3 regions of the Streptomyces sp. NBC_01433 genome follow, and region 1 is predicted to be linked to each of the others. Evidence: riboswitches for the same ligand, from Rfam matches in the RefSeq annotation. Region 1 holds a riboswitch; each other region holds the start of a gene.

The links. Region 1 has a riboswitch for cyclic di-AMP ahead of OG413_RS05610 (C40 family peptidase). Riboswitches for the same ligand answer to the same signal wherever they lie in the genome.
Positions count from the first base shown of each region.
Region 2: linked by a shared signal. The riboswitch ahead of OG413_RS15365 (transglycosylase family protein) and the one ahead of OG413_RS05610 (C40 family peptidase) in region 1 are both predicted to bind cyclic di-AMP.
Region 3: linked by a shared signal. The riboswitch ahead of OG413_RS00155 (M23 family metallopeptidase) and the one ahead of OG413_RS05610 (C40 family peptidase) in region 1 are both predicted to bind cyclic di-AMP.

Region 1 is NZ_JAPEPM010000001.1:1,300,188-1,303,704, forward strand. It holds gene pcrA (DNA helicase PcrA) at 1-1,682, opposite strand, end outside; cyclic di-AMP (ydaO/yuaA leader) riboswitch at 1,941-2,102, shown strand; gene OG413_RS05610 (C40 family peptidase) at 2,101-3,264, shown strand; gene OG413_RS05615 (hypothetical protein) at 3,376-3,517, opposite strand, start outside.
Region 2 is NZ_JAPEPM010000001.1:3,404,447-3,407,963, forward strand. It holds gene OG413_RS15355 (cytochrome P450) at 1-91, shown strand, start outside; gene OG413_RS15360 (transglycosylase family protein) at 232-1,188, shown strand; cyclic di-AMP (ydaO/yuaA leader) riboswitch at 1,479-1,658, shown strand; gene OG413_RS15365 (transglycosylase family protein) at 1,662-2,393, shown strand; gene eno (phosphopyruvate hydratase) at 2,715-3,517, shown strand, end outside.
Region 3 is NZ_JAPEPM010000001.1:31,666-35,182, reverse strand. It holds gene OG413_RS00165 (pitrilysin family protein) at 1-82, shown strand, start outside; gene OG413_RS00160 (pitrilysin family protein) at 109-1,491, shown strand; cyclic di-AMP (ydaO/yuaA leader) riboswitch at 1,713-1,879, shown strand; gene OG413_RS00155 (M23 family metallopeptidase) at 1,892-2,710, shown strand; gene OG413_RS00150 (GntR family transcriptional regulator) at 2,984-3,517, shown strand, end outside.

The sequences.
Region 1 (3,517 bases):
GCGAGATAGCCGGTGCGCTCCATGACCGCCTCCAGGACGACCGCGGGCCCGGCGCCGGACTCGACGATCGTGCGCAGCTCCTCCATGAGCGTGTTGAACCGCTTCACGGCGTTCGCCGAGCGGGCCGCCATGCCGTACGCCTCGTCGACACGGCGCAGCGCCTGCGGGAAGGAGATCTTCTCGCGCAGCGACAGGGCGTCGATCATCGCTTCGGCGCGGTCGCCGATGCCGCGCTTGGGCACGTTCAGGATGCGGCGCAGGGGGACGGTGTCCTCGGGGTTGGCGAGGACCCGGAGGTAGGCCAGGACGTCCCGGACCTCCTTGCGCTCGTAGAAGCGCACCCCGCCGACGACCTTGTAGGGCAGGCCGACCCGGATGAAGATCTCCTCGAAGACACGGGACTGGGCGTTCGTCCGGTAGAAGACGGCGACGTCACCCGCCTTCGCGTCGCCCGCGTCGGTCAGCCGGTCGATCTCGTCGGCGATGAACTGCGCCTCGTCGTGCTCGGTGTCGGCGACATAGCCGGTGATCCGGGCGCCCGTGCCGGCGTTCGTCCAGAGGTTCTTGGGGCGGCGGCTCTCGTTCCGCTCGATCACCGCGTTGGCGGCGGAGAGGATCGTCTGCGTGGAGCGGTAGTTCTGCTCCAGCAGGATCGTGGTCGCGTTCGGGTAGTCCTCCTCGAACTGGAGGATGTTGCGGATGGTCGCGCCGCGGAAGGCGTAGATCGACTGGTCCGCGTCACCGACGACGCACAGCTCGGCGGGTGCGTCGGCCTCCCCGGACGGGCCCACCAGTTCGCGTACGAGCGTGTACTGCGCGTGGTTGGTGTCCTGGTACTCGTCGACCAGGACGTGCCGGAAGCGGCGGCGGTAGTGCTCGGCGACGTCCGGGAACGCCTGGAGCAGGTGGACCGTCGTCATGATGATGTCGTCGAAGTCCAGGGCGTTGGCCTCGCGCAGCCGCGCCTGGTACAGCGCGTACGCCTGGGCCAGGGTCTTCTCGAAGCCGTCGGCGGCCTGACCGGCGAAGGTCTCCTCGTCGATCAGCTCGTTCTTCAGGTTGGAGACCTTGGCCGTGAACGACTTCGGCGGGTAGCGCTTCGGGTCGAGGTCCAGATCGCGGCAGACCAGGGCCATCAGCCGCTTGGAGTCGGCGGCGTCGTAGATCGAGAACGACGAGGTGAAGCCGAGCCTCTTCGACTCGCGGCGCAGGATCCGTACGCACGCGCTGTGGAAGGTCATGACCCACATGGCGTTGGCGCGCGGTCCGACGAGCTGCTCGACGCGCTCCTTCATCTCGCCCGCGGCCTTGTTGGTGAAGGTGATCGCGAGGATCTGGCCGGGGTGCACGCCCCGCTCGGCGAGCAGATGGGCGATCCGGTGGGTCAGCACCCGGGTCTTGCCGGAGCCGGCACCGGCGACGATGAGCAGCGGCGAACCGGCGTGCACCACGGCGGCGCGCTGTTCGGTGTTCAACCCGTCGAGCAGCGCCGCGGCGTCGATGACCGGCCGCGGGGCACCGTCGCGGTAGTAGCCGTCGCGGGGCGGCGGGGGCGCGTCGAAGACGCCCTCGAAGAGACCCTCCGGCACCGCTTCGGGTGCGTGGTCCTCGGGAGGCGGCGGGGGCCCTTCCTCCGAGTTCTGGAGGCCGGTCAGGAAACTGTCGTCAAAGAGGCTGCTCATCGCTTGACGAGTCTAGGCCGCCCCACTGACAGCCCGTGGCCGCTTCGGGTACGAGACCTCCCGGGCGGGCACGCAAGGAGAGCGCGCGGCCACGCCGCGTGAGGGAAACGGGGCGGCGCCCGGTGTCGGCGGACCCGATCCATCAAGGTCACGAAAATGTATCGGGCATATCGAACATCAACCTTCACAGCGGCACCACGGGTTGGCTAGCGTGCTCCGTCGGGCGCCCCGTACCCCCTTGAGGCGAACCACGCCGAGCGGACGCCCCCGCCGAATCCGTACTGCCCTCACGGCTGTCCGGAACCGGGGACCCACCAGCAGCACCGGGGTGAATCGGTCCTCCCCCACGGGACCGTAGGGCAGCCTTCCGTTCCGCCCGAACCCGACAGCTAACCCGGTAGGCGGTCCACGGAAGGAGATGCCGGCCTTGGCCTCGCATCGCAAACCGCGCACGAAGGTGCGCACCACCACCCCTGCCGTCGGGCTGACGACAGTGGCACTGGCCTCCGTCACCCTGCTCTCCACGCAGAGCGCGACGGCCGCGCCCGCGGAGCCCAGGCCCGGGATCGAGGAAGTCCGGACGAAGGTCGACGACCTCTACCGGCAGGCGGGGACCGCGACCCAGCAGTACAACCGGGCGAAGTCCGCCTCCGTGACCCAGCGCGCCAAGGTCGACGCCCTCCTGGAGGACGCGGCCAGGCGCACCGACAAGCTCAACGAGGCCCGCCGCACCCTCGGGAACTACGCGGCGGCGCAGTACCGCACCGGCGGAATCGCCCCGACCGCTACCTTCTTCCTCGCGGACGACCCGCAGGCGTACTTCGACCAGGACCAGCTGATGGACCGGATGACGGGCCAGCAGCAGAAGGCCGTCGCCGACTTCCGTACGCAGCAGTCCGAGGCGGCGACGAAGCGCACCGAGGCCGTGAAGAGCCTGGAGACGCTCACCGAGTCGCAGGCCACGCTGCGGTCCAGCAAACGGAACGTGCAGGCCAAGCTGACCGAGGCACGCACCCTGCTGTCGAAGCTGACCGCCGAGGAGAAGGCCCGGCTGGCGGAGCTGGAGCGCAAGAAGAAGGCCGAGGCCAGGATCAAGGCGGAGAAGCTGGCCCGCCAGCAGGCCGCCGAGGCGGAGGCCGAACGCAAGGCCGGGGAAGAGGCCGCGAAGAAGGACGGCGGCGGCGGGACCGGCGGCGGCACGGGAACCGGTTCGGGGTCGGACAGCGGCTATGCCGCCAAGGCGGAGAAGGTCCTCGCGTTCGCGCGTGCCCAGATCGGGAAGCCGTACGTCTGGGGCGCTACGGGTCCGGCCTCGTACGACTGCTCCGGGCTGACCCGGGCGGCGTGGAAGGCGGCGGGGGTCGACCTTCCCCGCACCACCTGGGACCAGGTCAAGGTCGGCACCCGGGTGGCCACCGCGGATCTGCGGCCGGGGGACCTGGTCTTCTTCTACGACGACATCAGCCATGTCGGCATCTACAAGGGCGACGGCATGATGATCCACGCGCCGAAACCGGGCGCGAACGTGCGCGAGGAGTCGATCTACTACATGCCGATCTACGGCAGCGTGCGCCCCGCCTGATCACGCCCTGACCGGTCCGGCCGGCGAGGCCCGGCGAGGCCGCCGGGTCGGGCCGGTCATGTTGTGATCAGGACAGGTCAGGTCAGGTCGGGACAGGTCGGGACACGCCGCTCAGGTCCAGAGCGTGGCGATGAAGATATTGGCGACCGTCAGCCCGCCCACCGCGGCGAACGCGCCCTTGTCGACCTTCTCCTCGTCCCGCTTGATGTAGACGAGCGCGAGGATGACGACCAGGATCAGCATCTTCACGCCG
Region 2 (3,517 bases), 2.1 Mb from region 1:
CGGGCTCATCATGCGGGGATTGCGCACGCTCCCCGTGGAGTTCGAGCCGGGGCGGCGACTGGGCGAAGGTGACGCTGCGTCAACTCTGTGACTTTCACGTGATCTCCGCTGCATCGACTTGTGACACACGTTCGAGTCCCGCTAGGTTCACCGTTCGACGCATCAGTCGGGCGTCAGGTGACTCGTCAACCACTCAGTACCCACTCGTCAGTCGCACGGAAGGCAAACCCCATGGGCTCCGCGAACGGCAGGCACCGTCGCCCTCGTCAGGCACCCGCCATCGTCGTCGCCGCGGGCGTGACGGGATCGGCCATCGCGATTCCGCTGCTCGGCGCGACCGGCGCACACGCCGCCGACGCCTCGACCTGGGACCGGGTCGCGGAGTGCGAGAGCGGCGGCATGTGGAGTGCCGACCTCGGCAACAGCTTCTACGGTGGGCTCCAGTTCTCGCAGGACACCTGGTCGGCCTACGGCGGCACGGCGTTCGCGCCCCGGGCCGACCTCGCCAGCCGTTCGCAGCAGATCTCCGTCGCGGAGAAGGTCCTGGACGACCAGGGCCCGAAGGCGTGGCCCAGCTGTGCGGTGATCGCCGGACTCGCGGTGGACGGTGCCCTGCCGGGCGTCGACCCGGGCGGCACGCCGTCCGCCGATCCGTCGGACACGGCGACCTCGCCGGGCGAAGCGGACGCGGGCGACGCGCCCGGCGAGGCCGCCGACCCCTCGACCACCCCTGCCACCCCGGACGGGACCCCTTCTCCGACGACGCCCGAGGACTCCGCGAAGCCCGAGGGTTCCGCGAAGCCCGAGGACTCATCGGCGCCGGAGGGCTCCGCCGCGCCTGACGCCTCGAAGGACACGGACCGCAGCGGCGGAAAGCACCGGGGCACGCCCGCTCCCGAGAAGAGCCGGGCGGCGGACGGTGACGACGGGCGCGAGTCCGGCCGGCACGCGTCCCGGGGCGACGGCGAGGCGCGCGACGGCGCGACGGAGCGGGCCGGCGGCGACTACACCGTCCGGCCGGGCGACAGTCTCTGGGCGATTGCTGACGCACAGAAACTCTCCGGCGGATGGACCGCGCTGTACGAGGCCAACAAGGACACACTCGGCTCGGACCCGGACCTGATCCTGCCCGGACAGAACCTGGATCTGGACCTCGGCGAGCGCTCCGAGGGCGCTGCGGCCAACTGATCCAATACGGGAAAGCGCCCCGAAAACTGGGGTAGTTCAGGGGCCTATGTCCACTTATGCATAAGTGAGACATGGGTCTCTTTGCTTCAACTGGCGTGTTCCGTCCGCCGGATCCGCCCGCATCCCCCCCGACCTGCGGAAACGTCCCTTCGGTGAGGGCAAGTAAGGGCTGATTGACCGGTATGTCCATCTTTGAATGTAGGGGTTGCCTGTGTTTACGGTCGGAACCGCTCGCACCGCGGGCCCCGTCGATCGTCACGCCGAATCCTGCCGTCGGTCGAAGGGAACAGACGCGTAAAGCGCCGTAGGCAGGAGCGGGGGACCCAGGTAAGCGCCGGGCCCGTTCGTCTCGTCCCGTACGAGAGGATCAGGACCGGCTTGGGGTGAAGTCGCGTGCTAGGACATGCGACCGGGCAACTCACTTGGCCCGAACCCGACAGCTCACCTCGTAGGCGTCGGTGAGGAGACGTTCCATGCTGCTTCACAGCAAGGGCAAGCACCGCCGCCCGTCCAAGGCCGTCCGTGTCGCCACGCTCGCCGGTGTCGCCGGTGCCGCCGTCGCCGTCCCGCTGATGGGTGCGACCGGCGCCTCTGCCGCCTCCGTCGAAACGTGGGACGCCGTCGCCCAGTGCGAGTCCGGTGGCAACTGGTCCATCAACACCGGCAACAGCTACTACGGCGGTCTGCAGTTCTCGCAGTCCAGCTGGGCCGCCGCCGGCGGTACGCAGTACGCCCCCCGTGCCGACCTGGCCTCCAAGTCCCAGCAGATCGCCACCGCCGAGAAGCTTCTCGACATGCAGGGTCCCGGCGCCTGGGCCTGTGCCGGTGCCGGCAACCTGAGCAACGACGGTGTGGACCCGGGCGTCGACACCGGCTCCGGCCAGACCGCGGCCAAGCAGGAGCAGGCTCAGCCGCAGCAGCAGGCCCAGCCGAAGCAGCAGGAGCGCAAGGCCGAGCAGCCCACCTCGCGCAGCGAGCAGCGCACCGCCCCGAAGGCCGAGACCCCGAAGACCGTCACGACCCCGACCGGCCAGAAGGTCGCCAAGGGTGATGGCGAGTACAAGGTGAAGTCCGGCGACACCCTGAGCAAGATCGCTCAGGAGGAGGGCGTCAAGGGCGGCTGGCACAAGGTGTTCAAGCTCAACGGCGACATCGTCAGGGACGCCGACCTGATCTTCCCGGGTCAGCAGCTCCACCTGAAGTAGTCCGGCACACGGCTTCTCCTCCCCCTGAGGGGGATGTCCGGCGGCATCTCCCTCGGTCCAGGTTCCCCGGCCCGGCGCGCTCTCCCCCGTGCGCGCCGGGCCGGGGTTCTTGTGCGGCGACCCGCGCCGCAATCGTTCAACCCTTGTAGTTACCGGTCAGTAAATTTCTGGACCTTCGTCCTGTATTGCACGGCCTTGGGTCCTTTTTCGTCCCAGGAGACGGGCGGTCGGCCGCCCGATCGGGCCGGGCCGGTTAGGCTCGTGTCGCAAGGCCGCAGTGACCCTGCACAACCAGTGTCATATCCCAGAAGGAGATGCCTCGTGCCGTCCATCGACGTCGTCGTAGCCAGGGAAATCCTCGACTCCCGGGGAAACCCCACGGTCGAGGTCGAGGTTGGCCTCGACGACGGCAGCACGGGACGTGCTGCTGTTCCGTCCGGCGCCTCCACCGGTGCGTTCGAGGCCATTGAGCTTCGCGACGGAGACCCCAACCGCTACCAGGGCAAGGGCGTCGAGAAGGCGGTCCTCGCCGTCATCGAGCAGATCGGCCCGGAGCTCGTCGGTTACGACGCCACCGAGCAGCGCCTCATCGACCAGGCGATGTTCGACCTGGACGCCACCGAGAACAAGGCGTCGCTCGGCGCCAACGCCATCCTCGGCGTCTCGCTGGCCGTCGCCCACGCCGCGTCCGAGGCGTCCGACCTGCCGCTCTTCCGCTACCTCGGCGGCCCGAACGCGCACCTGCTGCCCGTTCCGATGATGAACATCCTGAACGGCGGCTCGCACGCCGACTCCAACGTGGACATCCAGGAGTTCATGATCGCCCCGATCGGCGCGGAGTCCTTCTCCGAGGCCCTGCGCTGGGGCGCGGAGATCTACCACACGCTGAAGAAGGTCCTGAAGACCAAGGGCCTGTCCACCGGACTCGGCGACGAGGGCGGCTTCGCCCCGAACCTGGAGTCCAACCGCGCCGCCCTGGACCTCATCGTCGAGGCCATCAAGGAGGCCGGTTACGTCCCCGGCCGCGACATCGGGCTCGCGCTCGACGTCGCCGCGTCGGAGTTCTACAAGGACGGCAAGTACGAGTTCGAGGGCAAGTCCCGCTCGGCCGCCGAGATGACCGA
Region 3 (3,517 bases), 1.3 Mb from region 1:
GGCGGACGAGGCCGCGGCCGACGCCCCGGAGGCCGCCGAGGCCGCCGAGGGCACCGACGCGCCCGAGGGAGCGGACAAGTGAGCGACGCCGCCGTGACTGGAGTAGCCATGGAGTACCACCCGCAGCCCACCCCCGGCGTGGCGCGGCCCTGGGCGTTTCCCGCCCCCGAGCGCGGCGCCCTGCCCAACGGGCTGACCGTGCTGCGATGCCACCGGCCCGGCCAGCAGGTCGTCGCCGTGGAGATCTTCCTGGACGCCCCGCTGGACGCCGAGCCCGAGGGCCTGGACGGGGTGGCCACGATCATGTCGCGGGCGCTCTCCGAGGGCACGGACAAGCACAGTGCCGAGGAGTTCGCCGCCGAGCTGGAGCGCTGTGGCGCCACCCTCGACGCGCACGCCGACCACCCCGGCGTCCGGGTCTCCCTGGAGGTTCCGGCCTCCCGGCTGGCCAAGGCGCTCGGCCTGGTCGCCGAAGCGCTGCGGGCCCCGGCCTTCGCCGAGAGCGAGATCGAGCGTCTCGTCGGCAACCGGCTGGACGAGATCCCGCACGAGCAGGCCAACCCCGCCCGGCGCGCCGCCAAGCAGCTCTCGAAGGAGCTCTTCCCGGCGACGGCGCGGATGTCGCGCCCGCGTCTGGGCACCGAGGAGACGGTGCGGCGGATCGACGCCGCGGCCGTGCGCGCCTTCTACGACGCGCACATCCGCCCGTCCACCGCGACGGCCGTGATCGTCGGCGACCTCACCGGGATCGATGTGGACGCCCTGCTCGCCGACACCCTCGGCGACTGGTCCGGGAACACCGCCCAGCCCCGGCCGGTGCCGCCGATCACCGCCGACGACACCGGCCGTGTGGTCATCGTGGACCGCCCCGGTGCGGTGCAGACGCAGCTGCTCATCGGCCGGATCGGCGCCGACCGGCACGACAGCGTCTGGCCCGCCCAGGTGCTGGGCACCTACTGCCTGGGCGGCACCCTCACCTCCCGGCTGGACCGGGTGCTGCGCGAGGAGAAGGGCTACACCTACGGGGTCCGGGCCTTCGGACAGGTCCTGCGCTCGACGGCTCCCGACTCGTCCTCCGGGGCCGAGGGCGCCGCGATGCTGGCGATCAGCGGCTCGGTGGACACCGAGTCCACCGGCCCGGCGCTGGGTGACCTCTGGACGGTCCTGAAGACCCTGGCCGCCGACGGACTGACGGATGCCGAGCGCGAGACGGCCGTGCAGAACCTGGTGGGGGTGGCCCCGCTGAAGTTCGAGACCGCCGCCTCGGTCGCCGGCACGCTGGCCGACCAGGTCGAGCAGCACCTCCCGGACGACTACCAGGCCCACCTGTACGCCCGCCTCGCCGAGACGGGCACGGTGGAGGCGACGGCCGCCGTGGTCAACGCGTTCCCGGTGGACCGGCTGGTGACGGTCCTCGTGGGGGACGCGGCACAGATCGAGGAGCCCGTGCGGGCACTCGGCATCGGTGAGGTGTCGGTCGTCAGCGGCTGATCGGTCTGTTTCCGCTGCCGCGAAACGGCACAAGAGGGACCCCGGCGTGATCCATATCGCCGGGGTCTTCCCTTTTTTCTCATTCGTCCGCATTTTGGGGGAGGTTGCCTGTCTGTCCTGTGGGATGTGCGACAAAACCGGCTGCCCGTTTGGTGAGGGAAAGTGGCCCGGCTTAGCGTCGGCTCCGCTGTCCGTCACCCGTATGCCGCGTCCGCGGCGCCGGGCAGCCATCGCCGAGTCCCCGTCGGGCGCGAGCCTGGGGAGCCGGGGACCCAAGAAGTCCCTGGGGTGAATCGGATGCCGGGTCCCGTACGGGACCCCGGTGTCCGTAGGAGACCTTCCTGCTCCGAACCCGTCAGCTAACCCGGTAGGCGAGAAGGAAGGAAAGGATCAGCCCTCCATGGCGTTCACCCGTGTCACCGGGAAGCACCGTGCCCCGAACCGCCTGACGCGCAAGCGTGCCCAGGTCGTCGGCGTCGCGGCTCTGGCCACCACCGGCGTCATCGGCGGTATGGCCACCCCGGCCCTCGCCGCGGACTCCGAGGCCCCCACCGTCAGCGACACCGGCCTCACCCAGATCATCGCCATCGACGCGACCCTCGCCGACCGGATCGACGCCCAGGCGAAGGTCCAGGAGCACCAGGCCGAAGTGGCCGCGCGGGCGAAGGCCGAGGCGGAGGCGGAAGCCAAGGTGAAGGCCGCCGCCAAGGCCAAGGCGAAGGCGGAGGCCGAGCGCAAGGCCGAGGCCCGCGCCAAGGAGGCACGCGAGGACAAGGCGCGCGCCGCCCGCGCCGCCGAGCGCACCCGGCTGACGTCCTTCCACCTTCCGGTCGCCGGTTCGTACGTCTCCACCGGCTACAAGTCCAGCGGTTCGCTCTGGTCGTCCGGCAGCCACTCCGGCGTGGACTTCCACGCGGCCTCCGGCACCTCCGTCGTCGCGGTCGGCGCCGGCACGGTCGTCGAGGCCGGCTGGGGTGGCGCGTACGGCAACAACATCGTGCTCCGGATGACGGACGGCACGTACACCCAGTACGGCCACCTCTCCTCGATCGGCGTCTCCGTCGGCCAGAGCGTCACCTCCGGCCAGCGGATCGGCCTCTCCGGCTCCACCGGCAACTCCACCGGACCGCACCTGCACTTCGAGGCGCGGACCACCGCCGAGTACGGCTCCGACATGGACCCGGTCGCCTACCTGCGCGCACACGGCCTCAACGTCTGACCCACGCTTCTCAGGGGGTGTCCCATGGGTACCCCTGACCCGAAGGCCCCGGCTTCCCGCCGGGGCCTTCGGCGATCCGCCCGCCGAGCCGTCGTCGGTCCCTCGACCGAACCCTGATCGAAGCCACGGCCGAACCCGCCGCCGAACCACTCCATGGCCAAAAGATATCCCTGAATTCCGGCCTGCCATCGGAAATTCCGGCCGACTGCCTTAGAGTCGCAGAACAGGCGTCGATCGGCCGCGTTTCGCGGGGATTAAGGCGGAGGTTCGGATATGCGCATTCCCGCGCATTCGGTATGCACGGCAATCCGTGAGGACATCGTCTCCGGTGTCTTCGAGCGTGGCAGCCGCCTCACCGAGGAGGTGCTCGCGCGTCGCTACGGGGTCTCCCGGGTCCCGGTCCGCGAGGCGCTGCGCACCCTGGAGTCCGAGGGGTTCGTCGTCACCCGCCGGCACGCCGGCGCCTGTGTTGCCGAGCCCACCGAGCAGGAGGCCGCAGACCTTCTGGAGGTCCGGATGCTCCTGGAGCCGCTCGGTGCCGCACGTGCCGCCCAGCGACGCAGCGACGCCCACCTCAAGGTGCTGCGCGGCCTGGTCAGGCTGGGTCAGGAGCGGGCCCGCCGGGGCGAGGGCGAGGATCTGCGCTCACTGGGCGGCTGGTTCCACGAGACCCTCGCGCAGGCATCCGGCAGCCCCGGCCTCATCGCGCTCCTCACCCAGCTCCGGCGCAAGACCGCCTGGATGTACGCCGTCGAGCAGCCCGCCCGGCCCGTCGACTCCTGGGCCGAGCACGGAGCCATCGTGGAC